DNA from 3 places in the Halomonas sp. ATBC28 genome. Region 3 is predicted to be linked to each of the others. Evidence: predicted binding sites of a transcription regulator. Region 3 holds the regulator's gene; each other region holds the start of a gene.
What was found. The regulator LexA, encoded in region 3, represses DNA repair genes until DNA is damaged. The targets are predictions, from matches to a motif close to TACTGTNTANNTANACAGTA.

Region 1 (4,848 bases), on a different contig from region 3:
AGTACGTAAGGCCGTCGGCTTGCAGGCCTCCTTCCCCTAACACTATTTCTCCCCTTAAGTAAAGACATAATAATATTACCGTCACACAGCCATGCCTGATATCCATTATCATTGAGCACCTAAACCCGCTTTGCATGCGGGTTGGAGACAGGCCATGCCCGTACTGTGAGCGATCCTTTTCAATAAAAATAATTCCATTTTTTCAATAAGATAACGAAGAGCCTTTTAGGCTCGGCATCTGCTCAGATAATCATACCGGCCAGTATTTTCTTTCTTAAATAAAATTTTCCTGGCATGACCAGCACAAAAAAGCGTGTCAGGCTTACCTAACAATCAATAACTCGTTCCAATGAGTAGTGTATCGCGGAGTACGTCGCTCACTGCGTAGCGACCAGGCATTGCCTTTACGGGGTAGACCCAGCTGTACCGTTCCTTTACCTAGCTCACGATTGAGCTTATCCATCGTCGCCATCAGGCGTTCACTGCGCTTAGCTTCTTCATCGGTTTGCGGGGTTTCGGTGAGGGTGAGCTGTCGGTTAGCCTTGGGTGAAAGGTCGAGCAGCGTCAGGCCTGCTTTATGATAGGCATACCCTTTGCGCCATAGACGCCTTAAGCCTCGTATCGCCGCTGCGATGATGTCGCGGCTGTCATCGGTGGGCTTCTCCAGGGAGACGACCACACGCTGTTGATATTGCGGTAAGTCGGTACGGAATGGGTTGGTGCGTACAAATGCCATCACCGCACTGGTTACACTTTGCTGTTTGCGCAACTTTTCGGCCGCCCTGGTGGCGTGCTGTCTCAAGGCTTCACGTAAGTCGTGGGGGTTGCCGGTGAGCCTTCCGAACGAACGTGACACCATGATCTGTTACTTGGGTAGGCTCATGTCATCGAGATGTATGGCGGACTGCCCGCGTAGCTCCCATACGATGCGTTCCTGCACCACACTAAATCGCCCCCTAATACGCTTAGGGTCTGCCTCGCGTAGATCCCATGCGGTCTCAATACCCATCACTCTTAAACGTTCACCGGTACGGCGTGCCACGCCCCACAGCTCGGTTACCGGCAACTGTTTTAGCAATGCTTTGGTCGCTTCACTATCAGCAGTTAGCTTACATACGCCATGCTGCTTGTAGGCAGGATGTTTTTTAGCCGCTTGATTCGCCACTTTGGCGAGTACGCGGGTAGGTGCAAACCCCACGCACACGGGAATGCCCGTCCACTGCCGAACGGTATCGCGCATGGCTTGGCCCCGAGCCTCCAGCGAATCTGGGTCAAAGCCCTGAAACCCTACAAAGCTTTCATCAATGGAGTACACCTCCACATGGGGCGAAAACTCGCCTAGCACCTCAGTTACCCGCTGGGACATATCCCCGTATAACGCATAGTTACTGGATAGCAGCACAGCCTGGCGATGAATCGCGGTCGGTAACAAGTGCATGGCAGTCCCCATCTCCACACCCAGGGCTTTTAGCTCGTTGCTGCGGGCGACGACACAACCATCGTTATTCGACAGCACCCCTACCGGGCGCCCTTCCAACATTGGATCAAAGACGCGCTCACAACTAACATAAAAGTTGTTGCAGTCAACGAGTGCAATCACGGCAGTGACCTCAGCAGATTGTGAATAACATCGGTCACCACACCCCACACTTGGGATTCGCGTCCATCAAGGGGTATTGGCTTAAAATTAGGGTTGCTTGCTTTGAGGTAGGTACGCTGGCCTACGCGTTCAAGACGCTTGACGGTCATTTCGCCATCTACGCAAATCACCACAATCCGGCCAGGCAGTGCTTCCAAACTGCGATCCACCACTAATAAGTCCCCAGGGTGGATGCTGTCCCCAATCATTGAATAACCTTCCGCACGCGCAAAAATAGGTCGAGACTGGGCGTTTAACGACGTAGCGGTGCAGATCTAGCTCGGTATCCAGGTGATCATCGGCGGGTGAAGGAAACCCAGCGCGCACGGCGGTTGAATAGAGCGGTAAGGGCAATGACGATCCCACGGCATCTGCCCGGCCCAGCAGTGAAACGTTCAATGACATAATAGGCTCCCTCTTTTACTGTATTTATGAACAGTATCAGTAAAGAGGCTTATCGAAGCAACCACTCAAAGGTCAAAGCCAAAAAATTACAGATCTATATCACTCCTATGAATCCTGCACACGGGATCACTTTGACGCCTATTAGGAGTGTTAGTTATGTCCCCGCCTTGCCTACGCTGTGCAGCCGCTTGCACGCTTAACCTTGAAACCGCCCAACGCATCGGCTCGGTGGGCAGCAGTCTTGTGGCTGGAGCCATTGGAGCGTGGCGTGCTTCCTCTCAACTAACGTGCCCTTTAACGATGGCTACCTCCCGCTTCCCGTTAGCCAAACTGCCCGCTGCCGTGATGGGGGCTATTTCCGGCAGTCAAGCAGGCACGCGTGCCGCAGAATTATTTTTCACGCAGAAGCTCCCCCCCGGTGAAGGAACGCCCTGGCTGTGCGTATCGTGCGGTCATACCTTCCGGCAATTAACCCGTCCCTTCACCGCACCCCACTAATACGTACCCACTAAGCGACGTCCCCATTACTTTCCAACCATCAAGCGCTGGCGATTAACGTCAGCGTTTTTTTTATTGCTAGGAGTTTTCATCATGGCTCATCTCGTTGAACAAATGGCTTACGTCGGCGCTACCCCCTGGCACGGCCTGGGGCAACAGTTAACCCGTCAACAACCGCTAGAGGTATGGCAGCAACAGGCCGGTATGAACTGGCACATTGAAGAAGCCCCGGTGCGTTTTATTGCCGAGGGTGCCAGCCACTTGGGCAGTATCCACTCGTTCCCCGAGCAAAAAGTGCTCTACCGCTCGGATACCAAGGCGCCGCTATCGGTGGTGTCCCAACGTTATAAGGTGGTGCAGCCCGAGGAGATTCTGGAGTTCTACCGCGATCTGACCGAGTACGCCGGGTATGAGCTGGAAACCGCTGGGGTGCTTAAAGGTGGGCGTAAGTTCTGGGCGTTGGCACGCAGTGGCTTAAGCACGTCGCTGAAAGGCCAGGATGAAGTCAACGACTACCTGCTGTTGGCCACTTCCTGTGATGGCACCCTGGCGACTATGGCCACGCCCACCACGGTACGTGTGGTGTGTAACAACACGCTGCAGATTGCGGTGGATGGCACGTCGCAGGCGGTGAAGGTTCCCCACCGGTCAGAGTTCGATCCCCGTGCGGTAAAAAGCCAGTTGGGTATTTCTGTTTCCCAGTGGAATGACTTTATGTACCGCATGAAGGCCTTGGCGGAACGTAAGATCGATCATCGCGAAGCACAGCAGTATTTGCAGTCGGTGCTCTGCGGTATCGATAAGCCAATAGATGACCCTTCCAAGTTGCCTAACTACCGGGCGCTAAACAAGGTGCAAAAGCTCTACCACGGCGAAGGCCGGGGTTCCCACCTCGACACCGCCAAAGACACCGCCTGGGGTTTGCTCAATGCCGTGACCGAGTACGTGGATCACGATAAGCGTGCGCGTAGTAACGATACCCGCCTGGATTCCGCGTGGTTTGGTCAAGGGGCGCAACTGAAGCAAGAGGCGCTACAAACGGCCCTTGCATTGGTGAGCTGACATGCTGTTTCTGATCATTCTAGTGCTGATTTTCTTGGTTTTTGTATTACCCCTCATTGGATAGCGCGATAAGCCCAGCCCCTAACAGGCTGGGCTTTTTGCTTTTTACGTGGAGTACACCATGGCCTCTCTTAGCCACGATTTAGATATCGCCTTAACCCAACTGACCGAACGACTGCTCACCCAGAAGCAAACCTATGCCGAAACCTACGTCATGGCTAAAGGACAGCTGTATCGCACCGAGCTGCACCTACGCCCCGTCCCTCCCAGTGAGCTCCCTGCCGATTTTTAATAACTATTGAAGGAGCCTTCTCATGGCAACTAAAACCAATGTGGTAAATCACGAGTCGTCTGCATCCTCTTCACTACAAGCGGTTCCAGCAGCAACTACTCCGCACCTTGCAGAAAGCACGGCAATCATCCAGGTGATTGAGCGTGCGGCACTCAACCCGGACGTCGATATCGACAAGATGGAGCGTTTGCTTCAGATGCAGGAACGGGTGATGGATCGCCAGGCCATGATGGCCTATAGCGCAGCCATGGCAGCCATGCAGACCGAACTCCCCAGCATTGAAGAGCGTGGACAAACCAATAACGGCTGCTACGCCACGCTGGAAGATATCGTCGATACCGTGCGCCCCATTATGCAAAAGCACGGCTTTGCAGTGAGCTTTCGTATTCAGACCCAGGAACGCGGTATTCAGATCACCGGTGTACTGATGCATAAGGATGGCCACCGTGAAGAAACCAGTATGCTGCTTCCCGCCGATATAAGCGGTAACAAGAACGCGGTGCAGGCGTTTGGCTCTTCCACCAGCTATGGCAAGCGCTACGTACTATGCGCCCTACTCAACATCACCACACGGGGCCAGGATGACAATGGCAAGACCAGTACCAAAGCGAGCATCAAGCTAGTCACGCCCTTTCAGGCGGGACAGATCCAGCGACTGATTAGCCAGTGCCCTGCCACAACCCAGGAGTGGTTCAGTGGTAAATACGGTTCAGCCGTGCAAGTCCCCCAGCCTGATTTTGACAAGCTACGCGCCTCACTTTCTAAACGGGCGTTTAAGTAATCCACGCTCTCCCCCTTATGACAGGAGGCTTTCATGCAAGTGCTTTCTATGGAGCAAGGTACCCCCGAGTGGCTGGCGGCGCGGTTAGGTCGCGTCACCATGTCGGAGCTCAAGGTCTTGCTGGTGAAGGGTAAAGGCCCCGGCTTGTTGGGTACCGGGGCAATTACCTAC
Region 2 (4,848 bases), on a different contig from region 3:
GCGGATTGAACTGGTGGTGGCGTGGGTATCGGGGGCATTTTCCTTACCTGTCGTGCTGTTCGCAGGCGTGCCGTTTTACCGGGCCGGGTGGCGCACGCTGCTCGCCAAGCGCCCCGGCATGGATGTTTTAGTTAGCCTGGGTGTTATCGGCGCGGTGGTGGTCTCGGTTTGGCTACTAGGGCGCGGTTCTGCAGAGGTCTATTTCGACACGGCGGTGATGCTGATTGTGCTTTTACTGGTTGGTCGGCTGGTGGAAACGCTGTGCCGCCACCGTGGGCTAAAAGCGCTCGATGCCCTGGCGCTTCCTAATGATGACATAACGGTTTGGCAGAACGAGCACTGGGGATCGGTTCCTGTGGATGAAGTGACGAAGGGAACGCGCGTCGAGCTAGAGCCCGGTGAGTCGATAGCCCTTGATGGGATTCTGGAAGCCCCAGGTTGGATCGATACTGCCTCGCTTACTGGCGAAAGCCTGCCTCGCTACTTTAATGCAGGACAGAAGGTCTACGCGGGCTGCCGCTACCTGGGGACAACGCCGATGGTAATGCAGGTGAGTGCTGGGGTAGGCAAGCGGCGACTGGATCGGCTGTGTGACGAAATGCGCCGCTATCAGGCCAAAAAAGGCGAATTGCAGAAACTCGCTGACCGTTTTGCCGCATGGCTAAGCCCACTAGCGCTAGTGCTAGCGATGCTAACGCTGCCCACTGCGCTGCTACTTGGGTTGGGCTGGGAGGATGCCTTTGTGCGCGCACTGTCGGTGTTAGTGGTTGCTTGCCCCTGTGCCGTGGGGCTTGCAGTGCCGCTGGCAAGTCTTGCCGGTAGTGGCCAGGCCATGCAGCAGGGTGTTGCGCTACGCGACCCGGCAGCGCTCGAAACCTTGGCTCACATTCGCTCGGTAGCGCTGGATAAAACCGGCACCTTAACCACTGGCAGCCACTCGGTGCTGCACTGGCAGGCTCGGGAGGGCATTGATAAGCACACTTTGCAGCGCAAGCTCAGAGCCGCTGTTGCTGGCAGCGAACACCCCTTGGCACAAGCGTTAGCGTGCTGGTCGGGCAGCCAACATGATCAACATCGCGAGCAATGCGTGGACGTAAACGAAGCGCCTGGGGAAGGGCGCCATGTGCGCTTAAGTAACGGTGAATGGCTGATGGTAGGCAGCGCCGGTTGGCTTTCTCGCCATCAGATAGCGCTGCCAGACCACGAGGAGGACACGACGCTGGCCTTTGCTTCTCAAGTGATGGTAGCTGATAGTGCAGGCTGGCTAGCCACGCTCTATCTTACTGATCAACCAGTGGAAGATGCTGAAAAAAGCGTGAAACACCTGCTAGATGCAGGGTATGTGGTGGCAATGATCAGCGGCGATCGGCAGGGGGCGGTTAGTTGGTTAGGTGAACAGGTGGGGCTTGGAAGAGAAGCTTGCTATGCCCAGCGCTCGCCTGAAGCCAAAGCGCGGCTTTTGCAGGGGTTGCCATCGCCAACGCTCTACGTGGGGGATGGCTTAAACGATACTCTGAGCCTGGCCGCGGCAGATGTTGGCATCGCTCCGCTAAGTGCCAGCGAAGCCGCCCGCGAAGGGGCTTCCGCACAGCTAATGACGCCAGGTATTAGTGGGGTAGTCAAACTGCTCAGCACTGCTAAACGCACGCGGCGCATCATGATTCAGAATCTGTTCTTTTCAGCGCTCTACAATACCTTGGCACTCGGGCTGGTGGTGCTGATGGCGATCCCCCCGCTAGTGGCGGTACTCGCCATGGCGGCAAGCTCGCTGACGGTTACCCTCAACGCTGCACGGCTGGCCTGGGCAGAGTCGGATGAAAATGGCTAAATTGCATAGCCAAGCGCCTGTTTAAGCCGCTCGGCGTGGGTGGCCACCCAGCGTGGATCTATCGCCCCCCAATCACGTATCTGGTAGCGACCAATGTTGTGGCGCTCGCCGTCATCCTTAGTAAATACACACTCGATATCCAACTCGGCAAGGGAGGCGATCGTATCCTGGGCGGTGCGTCGTGGCATGCCGGTGGCCTCGATTAGTGCAGGCACGCTGGTAGTACCTTGTTCGATCAAATGGGCGACGTATAAGCGGCGGTAAAAACTCGATTTGGTTTTGCTTAGAGCAGGCATTCGGCTTCCTTTGCAGCTGATTTATGCGCGTGCTGCTTAGCTTAAATGAATAAATCCTGCTGCGCTCGGGGTGGGCGAAAATCCCGGGTGTTCAAGCCCTGCTCGGTGCGATCCTGCATGTTCCACTGACGGCTGGCGCGGGCAAAGCGTTGTGCAATTAAATCGGCAAATACCCCTTCACCGCGAAAGCGCTTACCAAACTTGGCATCGTACGCTTTACCGCCACGGCACTGACGCATTAGGCTCATCACTTTTGCGGCGCGCTCAGGGTAGTGCGCTTCTAACCACGCTTCAAACAGCGGTGCCACTTCATAGGGTAAACGTAGCAGCATCCAGGCGGCGGTTCTCGCCCCTGCACGGCTGGCGGCTTCCAAGAGCTTTTCGATTTCATGATCGGTTAGCCCCGGAATAACCGGCGAAATGAGCGCACCAACTGGAACACCTGCGGTATTCAGTTCACGAATGGCCCGCAAGCGCGCCTGAGGCGATGCCGCCCGTGGTTCTAATGTGCGTTTCAAGTTGGCATCCAGGCTGGTCAAACTGACAAACACGCGCACCAGCCGGTGTTCGGCCATCTCCGCCAGGAGTTCCAAATCGCGCAGCACTAAGGTGCTTTTAGTCACCAGCGTTACCGGATGGCGACACTCCAGTAGCAGCTCCAGCAGGCGGCGAGTGGTTTTGTAGGTAGCTTCTAACGGTTGATAACAGTCGGTGTTGCCGGAAAGGTTGATCGGGCGGCACACGTAATTAGGGTGGCACAGTTCTTCGGATAACCGCTCTACCAATCCGCTGCGGGCAATCAACTTGGTTTCAAAATCCAGCCCTGGGGATAAGTCCCAGTAGGCGTGAGAAGGGCGGGCATAGCAGTAAACGCAGCCGTGCTCACAGCCGCGATACGGGTTCAGCGAGCGATCAAAAGGTAAATCTGGCGAGCGATTCCACGACAAAGCACTTTTGCTCACCTCCTCACGCACTTCGGTGGCGATAGTCGTAGAGGCCTCTTCCCGCCACCAGCCGTCATCTTCCTCCTCGCTGCGGGTAGGCGCAAAACGATTGTGCGGATCGTACGTTGCCCCGCGACCCTTATAGGAGCTTGGTGTTCCAAGAGATGTCATGGTTCACCTCTTTTGATATGGTTTTATATACAGTAGTTGTAAGGTGGCAAGAAATCAATAGCCAGTCAATTAATTAACTTGCAGTAGCTAAAAGGGCGCTACCCAAAGAACTATCGTGGGTTTAATGTGCAAGGTGGGTTTGTGACTAAAGAGCCAGCGAGGAAACGTTATGTCGAAAGTGGTCATCGTGACAGGGGGAAGCCGAGGTATCGGAGCGGCCACCGCAAAATTGCTAGGCGCAAAAGGCTATGCAGTGTGCGTGAACTATCTTGCTAATAGGGAGCTGGCAGATGATGTGGCTGATTGCATTATTCGAGCGGGTGGTCGAGCGTTTGCCTGTCAAGCGGATGTTAGCAGTGAAGCTGACGTTATCCGCCTGTTTGATGCAGCAGAAGAGCGCTTTGGCAAGGTGACACATTTGGTTAACAATGCAGGCATTCTGTTTACTCAATCCAAGCTGGTCGATATCGACCTTGAGCGCTTCAACCAAGTGCTTAATAGCAATGTGGTCAGCTGTTTTCTGTGCTCCAGAGAAGCCGTCAGGCGCTTCCCAGCAGGTAGTGCAATCGTCAATGTCTCATCGCTTGCCTCGCAAACAGGCTCGCCCTTTGAATATGTTGACTACGCTGCATCGAAAGGTGCCATGGATACCCTAACCAAGGGGTTGTCTCGCGAAGTTGCTGGCTCGGGGATTCGTGTTAACGCCGTTCGCCCCGGTTTTATCTACACTGATATGCATGCCGATGGTGGAGAACCAGGGCGGGTTGATCGTTTAGCTCCCCAGATTCCTATGCAGCGTGGCGGTAGCGCTGAAGAAGTGGCTAATACCATCGCTTGGTTGCTCTCGGACGAAGCCTCTTATGTAACGGGGTCATTCATTGATGTAGCAGGCGGGCGGTGATGCTGTTCTTCCCCCATATTTCAAACGTTCTAAATAGATGCTGCTTTTGGGTCTTAACTCATGACACTTCAACAACACTTCGAACAGTTAGCCACTTATAACCAGTGGATGAACACTAACCTCTATGATGCCGCCGGTAAGCTGAGCGCCTCTGAACTAGCTGAAGAGCGTGGCGCGTTCTTCGGCTCGATTTTTGGCACACTGAACCACATCGCGGTAGCCGACACGATTTGGCTCAAACGGTTTGCAACACACGCCTCTTCTTCCGCAAGGACGCTTGAAGTAATGGTGGCACTACCTACGCCAGAGCGTCTTGATCAGATTCTCTTTGATGACTTGAAGGGATTGAAAGCGCATCGCCAATGGCTCGATACCGTGATTATTAACTGGGTATCGGCGCTGACAGACGACGATTTGAGTACCACGCTGAGTTATCACAACATAAAAGGAGTGGCCTCAAAACGGCGCTACTCAAGCCTGATCGTTCACTTCTTCAATCACCAAACCCACCACCGCGGGCAGGCATCTACTTTGTTCTCCCAAGCCGGTGTGGATATTGGTGTCACCGATTTGTTGAATCTAATTCCGGATGAGTCTTAAGGGGAAAGCTTAGACAACGGGAACCGAGTTACTGGAATTAGTCATTTATTACAAACCGAAGGTTCCAGGGTTGCGAAGCGCCGTGGCTTGTGAAAGCCACGGCGTTGT
Region 3 (4,848 bases):
TATCAATCTCCAGCCAGATATGTTCCGTTGGAGGTAGCTCAGCTAGCGTAGGAGTTCGCATGTTTTCCTTCTTCTGGCTTGGCACCGTCAAGGGCTATGGGTAACGGCGCATTCATAGCAGCCACCACTACCGGGAGCAATCGCCTGACCAAATCACGCACAGAGACCTGCTCGTGGTAATCCTTCTCCGCGATATCGCGTAGCGCATCGAGGCCAGACAAGGTAAAGATTACCGTGCCGAGCACAAAGTGTAGCCGCCAAAAACGCTCGGCGTCAGGCAGATCCGGCGTTGCTTTGCGCACAAGCTCGGTGAAGCGTGTAAACACATCGCCATACTCTTCCTGGATATAACGTCTTAGATGTCCCTGTGCTTGACTGTAGGCAAGACCCAGCAGGCGCATAAACACTTTCAAACTATTGCGCTCGGCGGGCACCGCGAGAACGGTAGTTGCCATGGTCTCGAGCAGTGTTTCCAGCGGGATAACGCGCCCGGCGTGTTGGCCCTCGAGCTCATCTAGAGCAGTATGAAAGCGCTGACTAAACGGATCCAGGTAGCGGGCAAAAACGGCCTGAATCAAGGCTTTTTTGGAACCAAAATGGTAATTAACAGCGGCTAAGTTAACCCGCGCTTTGCTAGTGATGTTGCGCAGCGAAGTTTCAGCAAAACCCCGCTCTGCAAACAGCACCTCGGCGGTGTCGAGTATACGGGTCACCGTATCAGATTGAGCCATGTCGCTCTCCAGGGAAACAGTTGTTTAAAACATAGCAAAATACTATGCCATAACGTAGGCGGGCTCAACGCTTGATTTATTGACAAAATGTGACGTATTAAATAAGCAGAAACTTAGTTTCAAACGATTAGAAAAATTGCATAGACATCGGCAATAGGCACTGACAAGCCATATACTGGACAGAGGAACATACTGTATACTTAAACACTTATTGATTAAGTCGACATTTAACTTGTTACTGTCTATTCACTATTTATGGAGTCTGGTATGTCGCGTCCGCTAACCGCTCGCCAACAGCACGTGTTTGATTTTATCGTTAAGACCATGGGCGAATTTGGCTACCCTCCTACCCGCGCCGAGATTGCCAAAGCACTTGGCTTCCGCTCACCCAATGCGGCTGAAGAGCACCTGCGCGCGCTGGAACGCAAAGGTGTTATTCGCATTATCCGCAACACCTCTCGCGGCATCCGCCTGCCCAACCAGGAACCTCAAGAAGTCCTGGATAGCGCAGTCACCGCCTTACCCACAACCAACGTGGAAGCCCCACCCACTGGCCTGCCTGTGATCGGGGAAGTAGCTGCCGGCAGCCCCATTTTGGCCGCCGAACATATTGATCGCTACTGCCCGCTACCGGCCGAGTACTTCACTCCCAAAGCTGACTATCTGCTGCGCGTACGCGGCCTTTCCATGAAGGATATTGGCATTTTGGAAGGTGATTTACTGGCGGTTCATCGCACTGACCGGGTTCGCGATGGCCAGATCGTGGTTGCCCGCCTGGACGATGAAGTAACGGTTAAACGCTTCAAACGCCAGGGGCACCAAGTGACGCTGTTTGCAGAGAACCCTGATTTTGCGCCCATTGAAATCGACCTGCGCTCTCAAGCGCTCGATATTGAAGGCGTTGGAGTCGGCGTAATTCGTGGTGGCAACGGCCAGGCACTCGGCTAATAAATCCGCTACTGCAGGTCGATATAGCGGTGGTCATTGAAGGTGGCCACCCAGTTTGGGTGATAGACCAGCAGGATGCTCAGCAGCATGCCAGTAATAAATGCCTCTGAAGGCATTAGCAGTGGTAAAAAACGCGCATACTCCTGGGCGAGATAGATCGCCTCAGGGTCTGTACCCGCGACGATAATCAGCACTACCGCCGCCAAGCCTCCTCCCAGCGTTGCCAGCGCCGCGCCAAAAAAGCCGCAGGCAAACAGAAATACCATCAAGTTATCCGGCAGGCGGCGATCTACCAGCCGCCATACCGTGCCAATAACGGCCGCCGGGACGATCCCGGTAACCAGCACATTTGCCCCCAGCAACATCCACTCATTGCTGCCAATCACCACCATGGCAATGTTGATCAGCACGTTGCTAATCAGCGCTAATGGCGCTTTAAAAACGAGTGTCATCAATACTGTAAAAACAAGGTGTAGCGTTAGCCAATCAACAGCCTGGGCACGAAGCTGCCACATCAGCATCACCGCCAGCGTAGCACCCAGCCAGCGGTGCTGAAGCGCTGAATCCGCTATCAACACCTGCCAGGGCCGCCCCCAAAGCGCCCATGCGATCACTGCTAACGAGAGTAGCCAGGTGAGCAGCAGCGCCCAGGGCGCTAATACACTTTGCGCGAATGACATGGCTGCCTCTCAGGTTGATGAGCGTTAGCTAAATACCACTGTCTTGTTACCGTGCACCAGCACGCGGTCTTCCAAGTGCCAGCGCAAACCGCGAGCGAGCACGGCTTTTTCTACATCACGTCCAAAGCGCACTAAATCCGTGGGTGTATGGCAGTGGCTAACGCGATGGATATCCTGTTCGATGATAGGGCCTGCGTCGAGTTCCTCGGTCACATAGTGGCAGGTAGCGCCAATCAGCTTAACCCCCCGCTGGTAGGCCTGGTGGTAGGGCTTAGCCCCGGCAAAAGAGGGCAAAAAGCTGTGGTGAATATTGATCACTCGCCCCGCATAACGCGCGCACAGCTCAGGGGGCAGTATTTGCATATAGCGCGCCAGCACCACGCAGTCGGCGCGGGCACTGTCGATTTCGGCCTGAACCTTGGCAAACGATGCTTGCTTATTGTCGGGGTCGACCGGTACATGGTGATAAGGAATACCGTACCACTCCGTCAGCGAACGCATATCATCATGGTTGGAGATAACCCCGACAATGTCGCAATCCAGTTCCCCCGCCTGCCAGCGGTAAAGTAGATCTACCAAGCAATGTGACTCCCGCGACACCATCAGCACTACGCGCCTACGCTGCTGGGTATCCACCAGCGACCACTGCATATTGAATTCGCTGGCTATCGGTTCAAATGCCGCGCTCAGCGCTTCCGCCGACATACCTACCGAATCCGCCAGAATTTCGTAGCGCATAAAAAAGCAGCCGGTTTCTAAATCGGAGTGCTGGCTGGCTTCGGTAATGGAGCCGCCCTGCTGGGCAATAAAGCTCGATACCCGTGCAACAATACCCACCCGGTCAGGACAGGAAACTACTAAACGATAATAATGAGACATGTGAGCTACTCTTGACCTATTGCTAAGTTAATTATGACAAACCAGCGGCTTAGGTCGCATAGTGTATCGGAAGGCCATGGATGATTGTTAGCTGCCCCTGCCTTCCCGTATAGTTAAGTCACTACTTTTTAGGTTTTTCATAACAGATGCATTCACCACGCGTTCAAATTCGTCCCCGTCGTCGTCCACCGCTGCGCATGTTGCCGCTGGGGGGATGCGGTGAGATTGGAATGAATCTAACGCTATACGGCTATGACGATCACTGGATAGCCGTGGACTGCGGCATGATGATCCGCCAGGATCTTCCCAACTCGCCACTGCAGGTACCCAATCTTGATACGCCGAAAGCACTAGAGATCGTGCCCAAAGCGCTATTTATCACCCATGGTCACGAAGACCACATTGGTGCCGCAGCCTGGCTATGGCCGATGTGGAACTGCCCCATTTACGCCACCCCGCTGGCGGCAGGCCTGTTGCGGCTAAAATTTGCCGAGCATCAGCTTAGCAGTGCGGCTATCCATGTCATTGAACCTGGCGAGGCCCTAGAGAGCGGGCCATTCACGCTGCGCTATTTACTTTTAACCCACTCCATTCCCGAAAGCTGTGCGCTAATAATGATGGCCGGTGGCTATCGCGTTTTACATACCGGCGACTGGAAACTCGATCCTGAACCGATTATCGGCACGCCGATCAGTGCAGCCCTCTTCAAGTCCCTTGCCCCGGTTGACTTGGTAGTGGGCGATTCCACTAACGCCCCCATGCCCGGGCACTCCGGCAGCGAGGGGGACGTCGCCCGCGCCCTGACAAAAACCCTCAGCAACTGCCAGGGCCGGGTGGTGGTCTCCTGCTTTGCCAGTAACCTTGCCCGGGTGTTAGCGATAGGGCGCGCCGCTCAGAAGTGTGGCCGACGCATTAGCTTGATGGGCCGTTCAATGGAGCGCATGGTCAGCGTTGCCCGGGGGCTCGGCTATATGGATGATTTACCGCCGCTGGTGCCCAATCATGACCTAGGCTACCTCCCCCCGGATGAAGTGGTGATTATCGCCACCGGCAGCCAGGGCGAACCCCGTGCTGCGCTACAGCGTCTCGCCCAGGGTCGCCACCCTTTTGTGGATCTTCAGCCGGGCGATAACGTTATTTTTTCGGCTAAAGCCATTCCTGGCAATGAACGCCCCATTGAACAGCTTAAAAAGCGTTTGGCGCACTTAGGTGTCAACCTCTACGACGAGTTCAACCACCCTGAGCTGCACGCTACCGGGCACCCCGCCCAGGATGAACTGATCAAGCTGTATCAGTGGGTCAGGCCAAAACATCTCATACCGGTGCATGGCGAAGCACGCCATCAGCAGGCTCATCAGACTATTGCCAAACAGCTAGGCATTAGCGCTCCATTGGCGCCGGTGAACGGCGATCTAATTTGCTTTGACAGTCACGGGCTGCGCTGTGAGTCGCGCTATCCGCAGCCGCCCTGCATAGTCAGTCAAAACAGCGTGGTGCCCCATCCTGGTCTTGACGTGCACGACGCCAACAAGGCCCGTCGCGGTAGCTTATACTTAGCGCTGCCAGTGACGGCGACTGACACTGGATGGGCGCGTATTGGCCGTTTGATG

Region 1: a site for LexA is predicted at 2,061-2,080, ahead of E0L35_RS26750 (S24 family peptidase). Genes of this name have one in related genera too.
Region 2: a site for LexA is predicted at 3,255-3,274, ahead of E0L35_RS15865 (PA0069 family radical SAM protein). Genes of this name have one in related genera too.

Annotation. Positions count from the first base shown of each region.
Region 1 covers NZ_VCQL01000029.1:40,439-45,286, forward strand. Annotated here, with positions in the region: gene E0L35_RS26960 (DUF4113 domain-containing protein) at 323-859, opposite strand; gene E0L35_RS26965 (Y-family DNA polymerase) at 866-1,600, opposite strand; gene E0L35_RS26750 (S24 family peptidase) at 1,597-1,848, opposite strand; gene E0L35_RS23090 (hypothetical protein) at 2,201-2,542, shown strand; gene E0L35_RS23095 (DUF932 domain-containing protein) at 2,636-3,604, shown strand; gene E0L35_RS26360 (hypothetical protein) at 3,726-3,896, shown strand; gene E0L35_RS23100 (ERF family protein) at 3,919-4,677, shown strand; gene E0L35_RS23105 (lambda exonuclease family protein) at 4,711-4,848, shown strand, end outside.
Region 2 covers NZ_VCQL01000013.1:120,163-125,010, reverse strand. Annotated here, with positions in the region: gene E0L35_RS15875 (cation-translocating P-type ATPase) at 1-1,828, shown strand, start outside; gene E0L35_RS15870 (winged helix-turn-helix domain-containing protein) at 1,825-2,124, opposite strand; gene E0L35_RS15865 (PA0069 family radical SAM protein) at 2,166-3,239, opposite strand; gene E0L35_RS15860 (SDR family oxidoreductase) at 3,409-4,140, shown strand; gene E0L35_RS15855 (DinB family protein) at 4,201-4,740, shown strand.
Region 3 covers NZ_VCQL01000027.1:39,163-44,010, forward strand. Annotated here, with positions in the region: gene E0L35_RS22590 (L,D-transpeptidase) at 1-61, opposite strand, end outside; gene E0L35_RS22595 (TetR/AcrR family transcriptional regulator) at 39-731, opposite strand; gene lexA (transcriptional repressor LexA) at 999-1,679, shown strand; gene E0L35_RS22605 (energy-coupling factor ABC transporter permease) at 1,688-2,359, opposite strand; gene purU (formyltetrahydrofolate deformylase) at 2,384-3,238, opposite strand; gene E0L35_RS22615 (ribonuclease J) at 3,469-4,848, shown strand, end outside.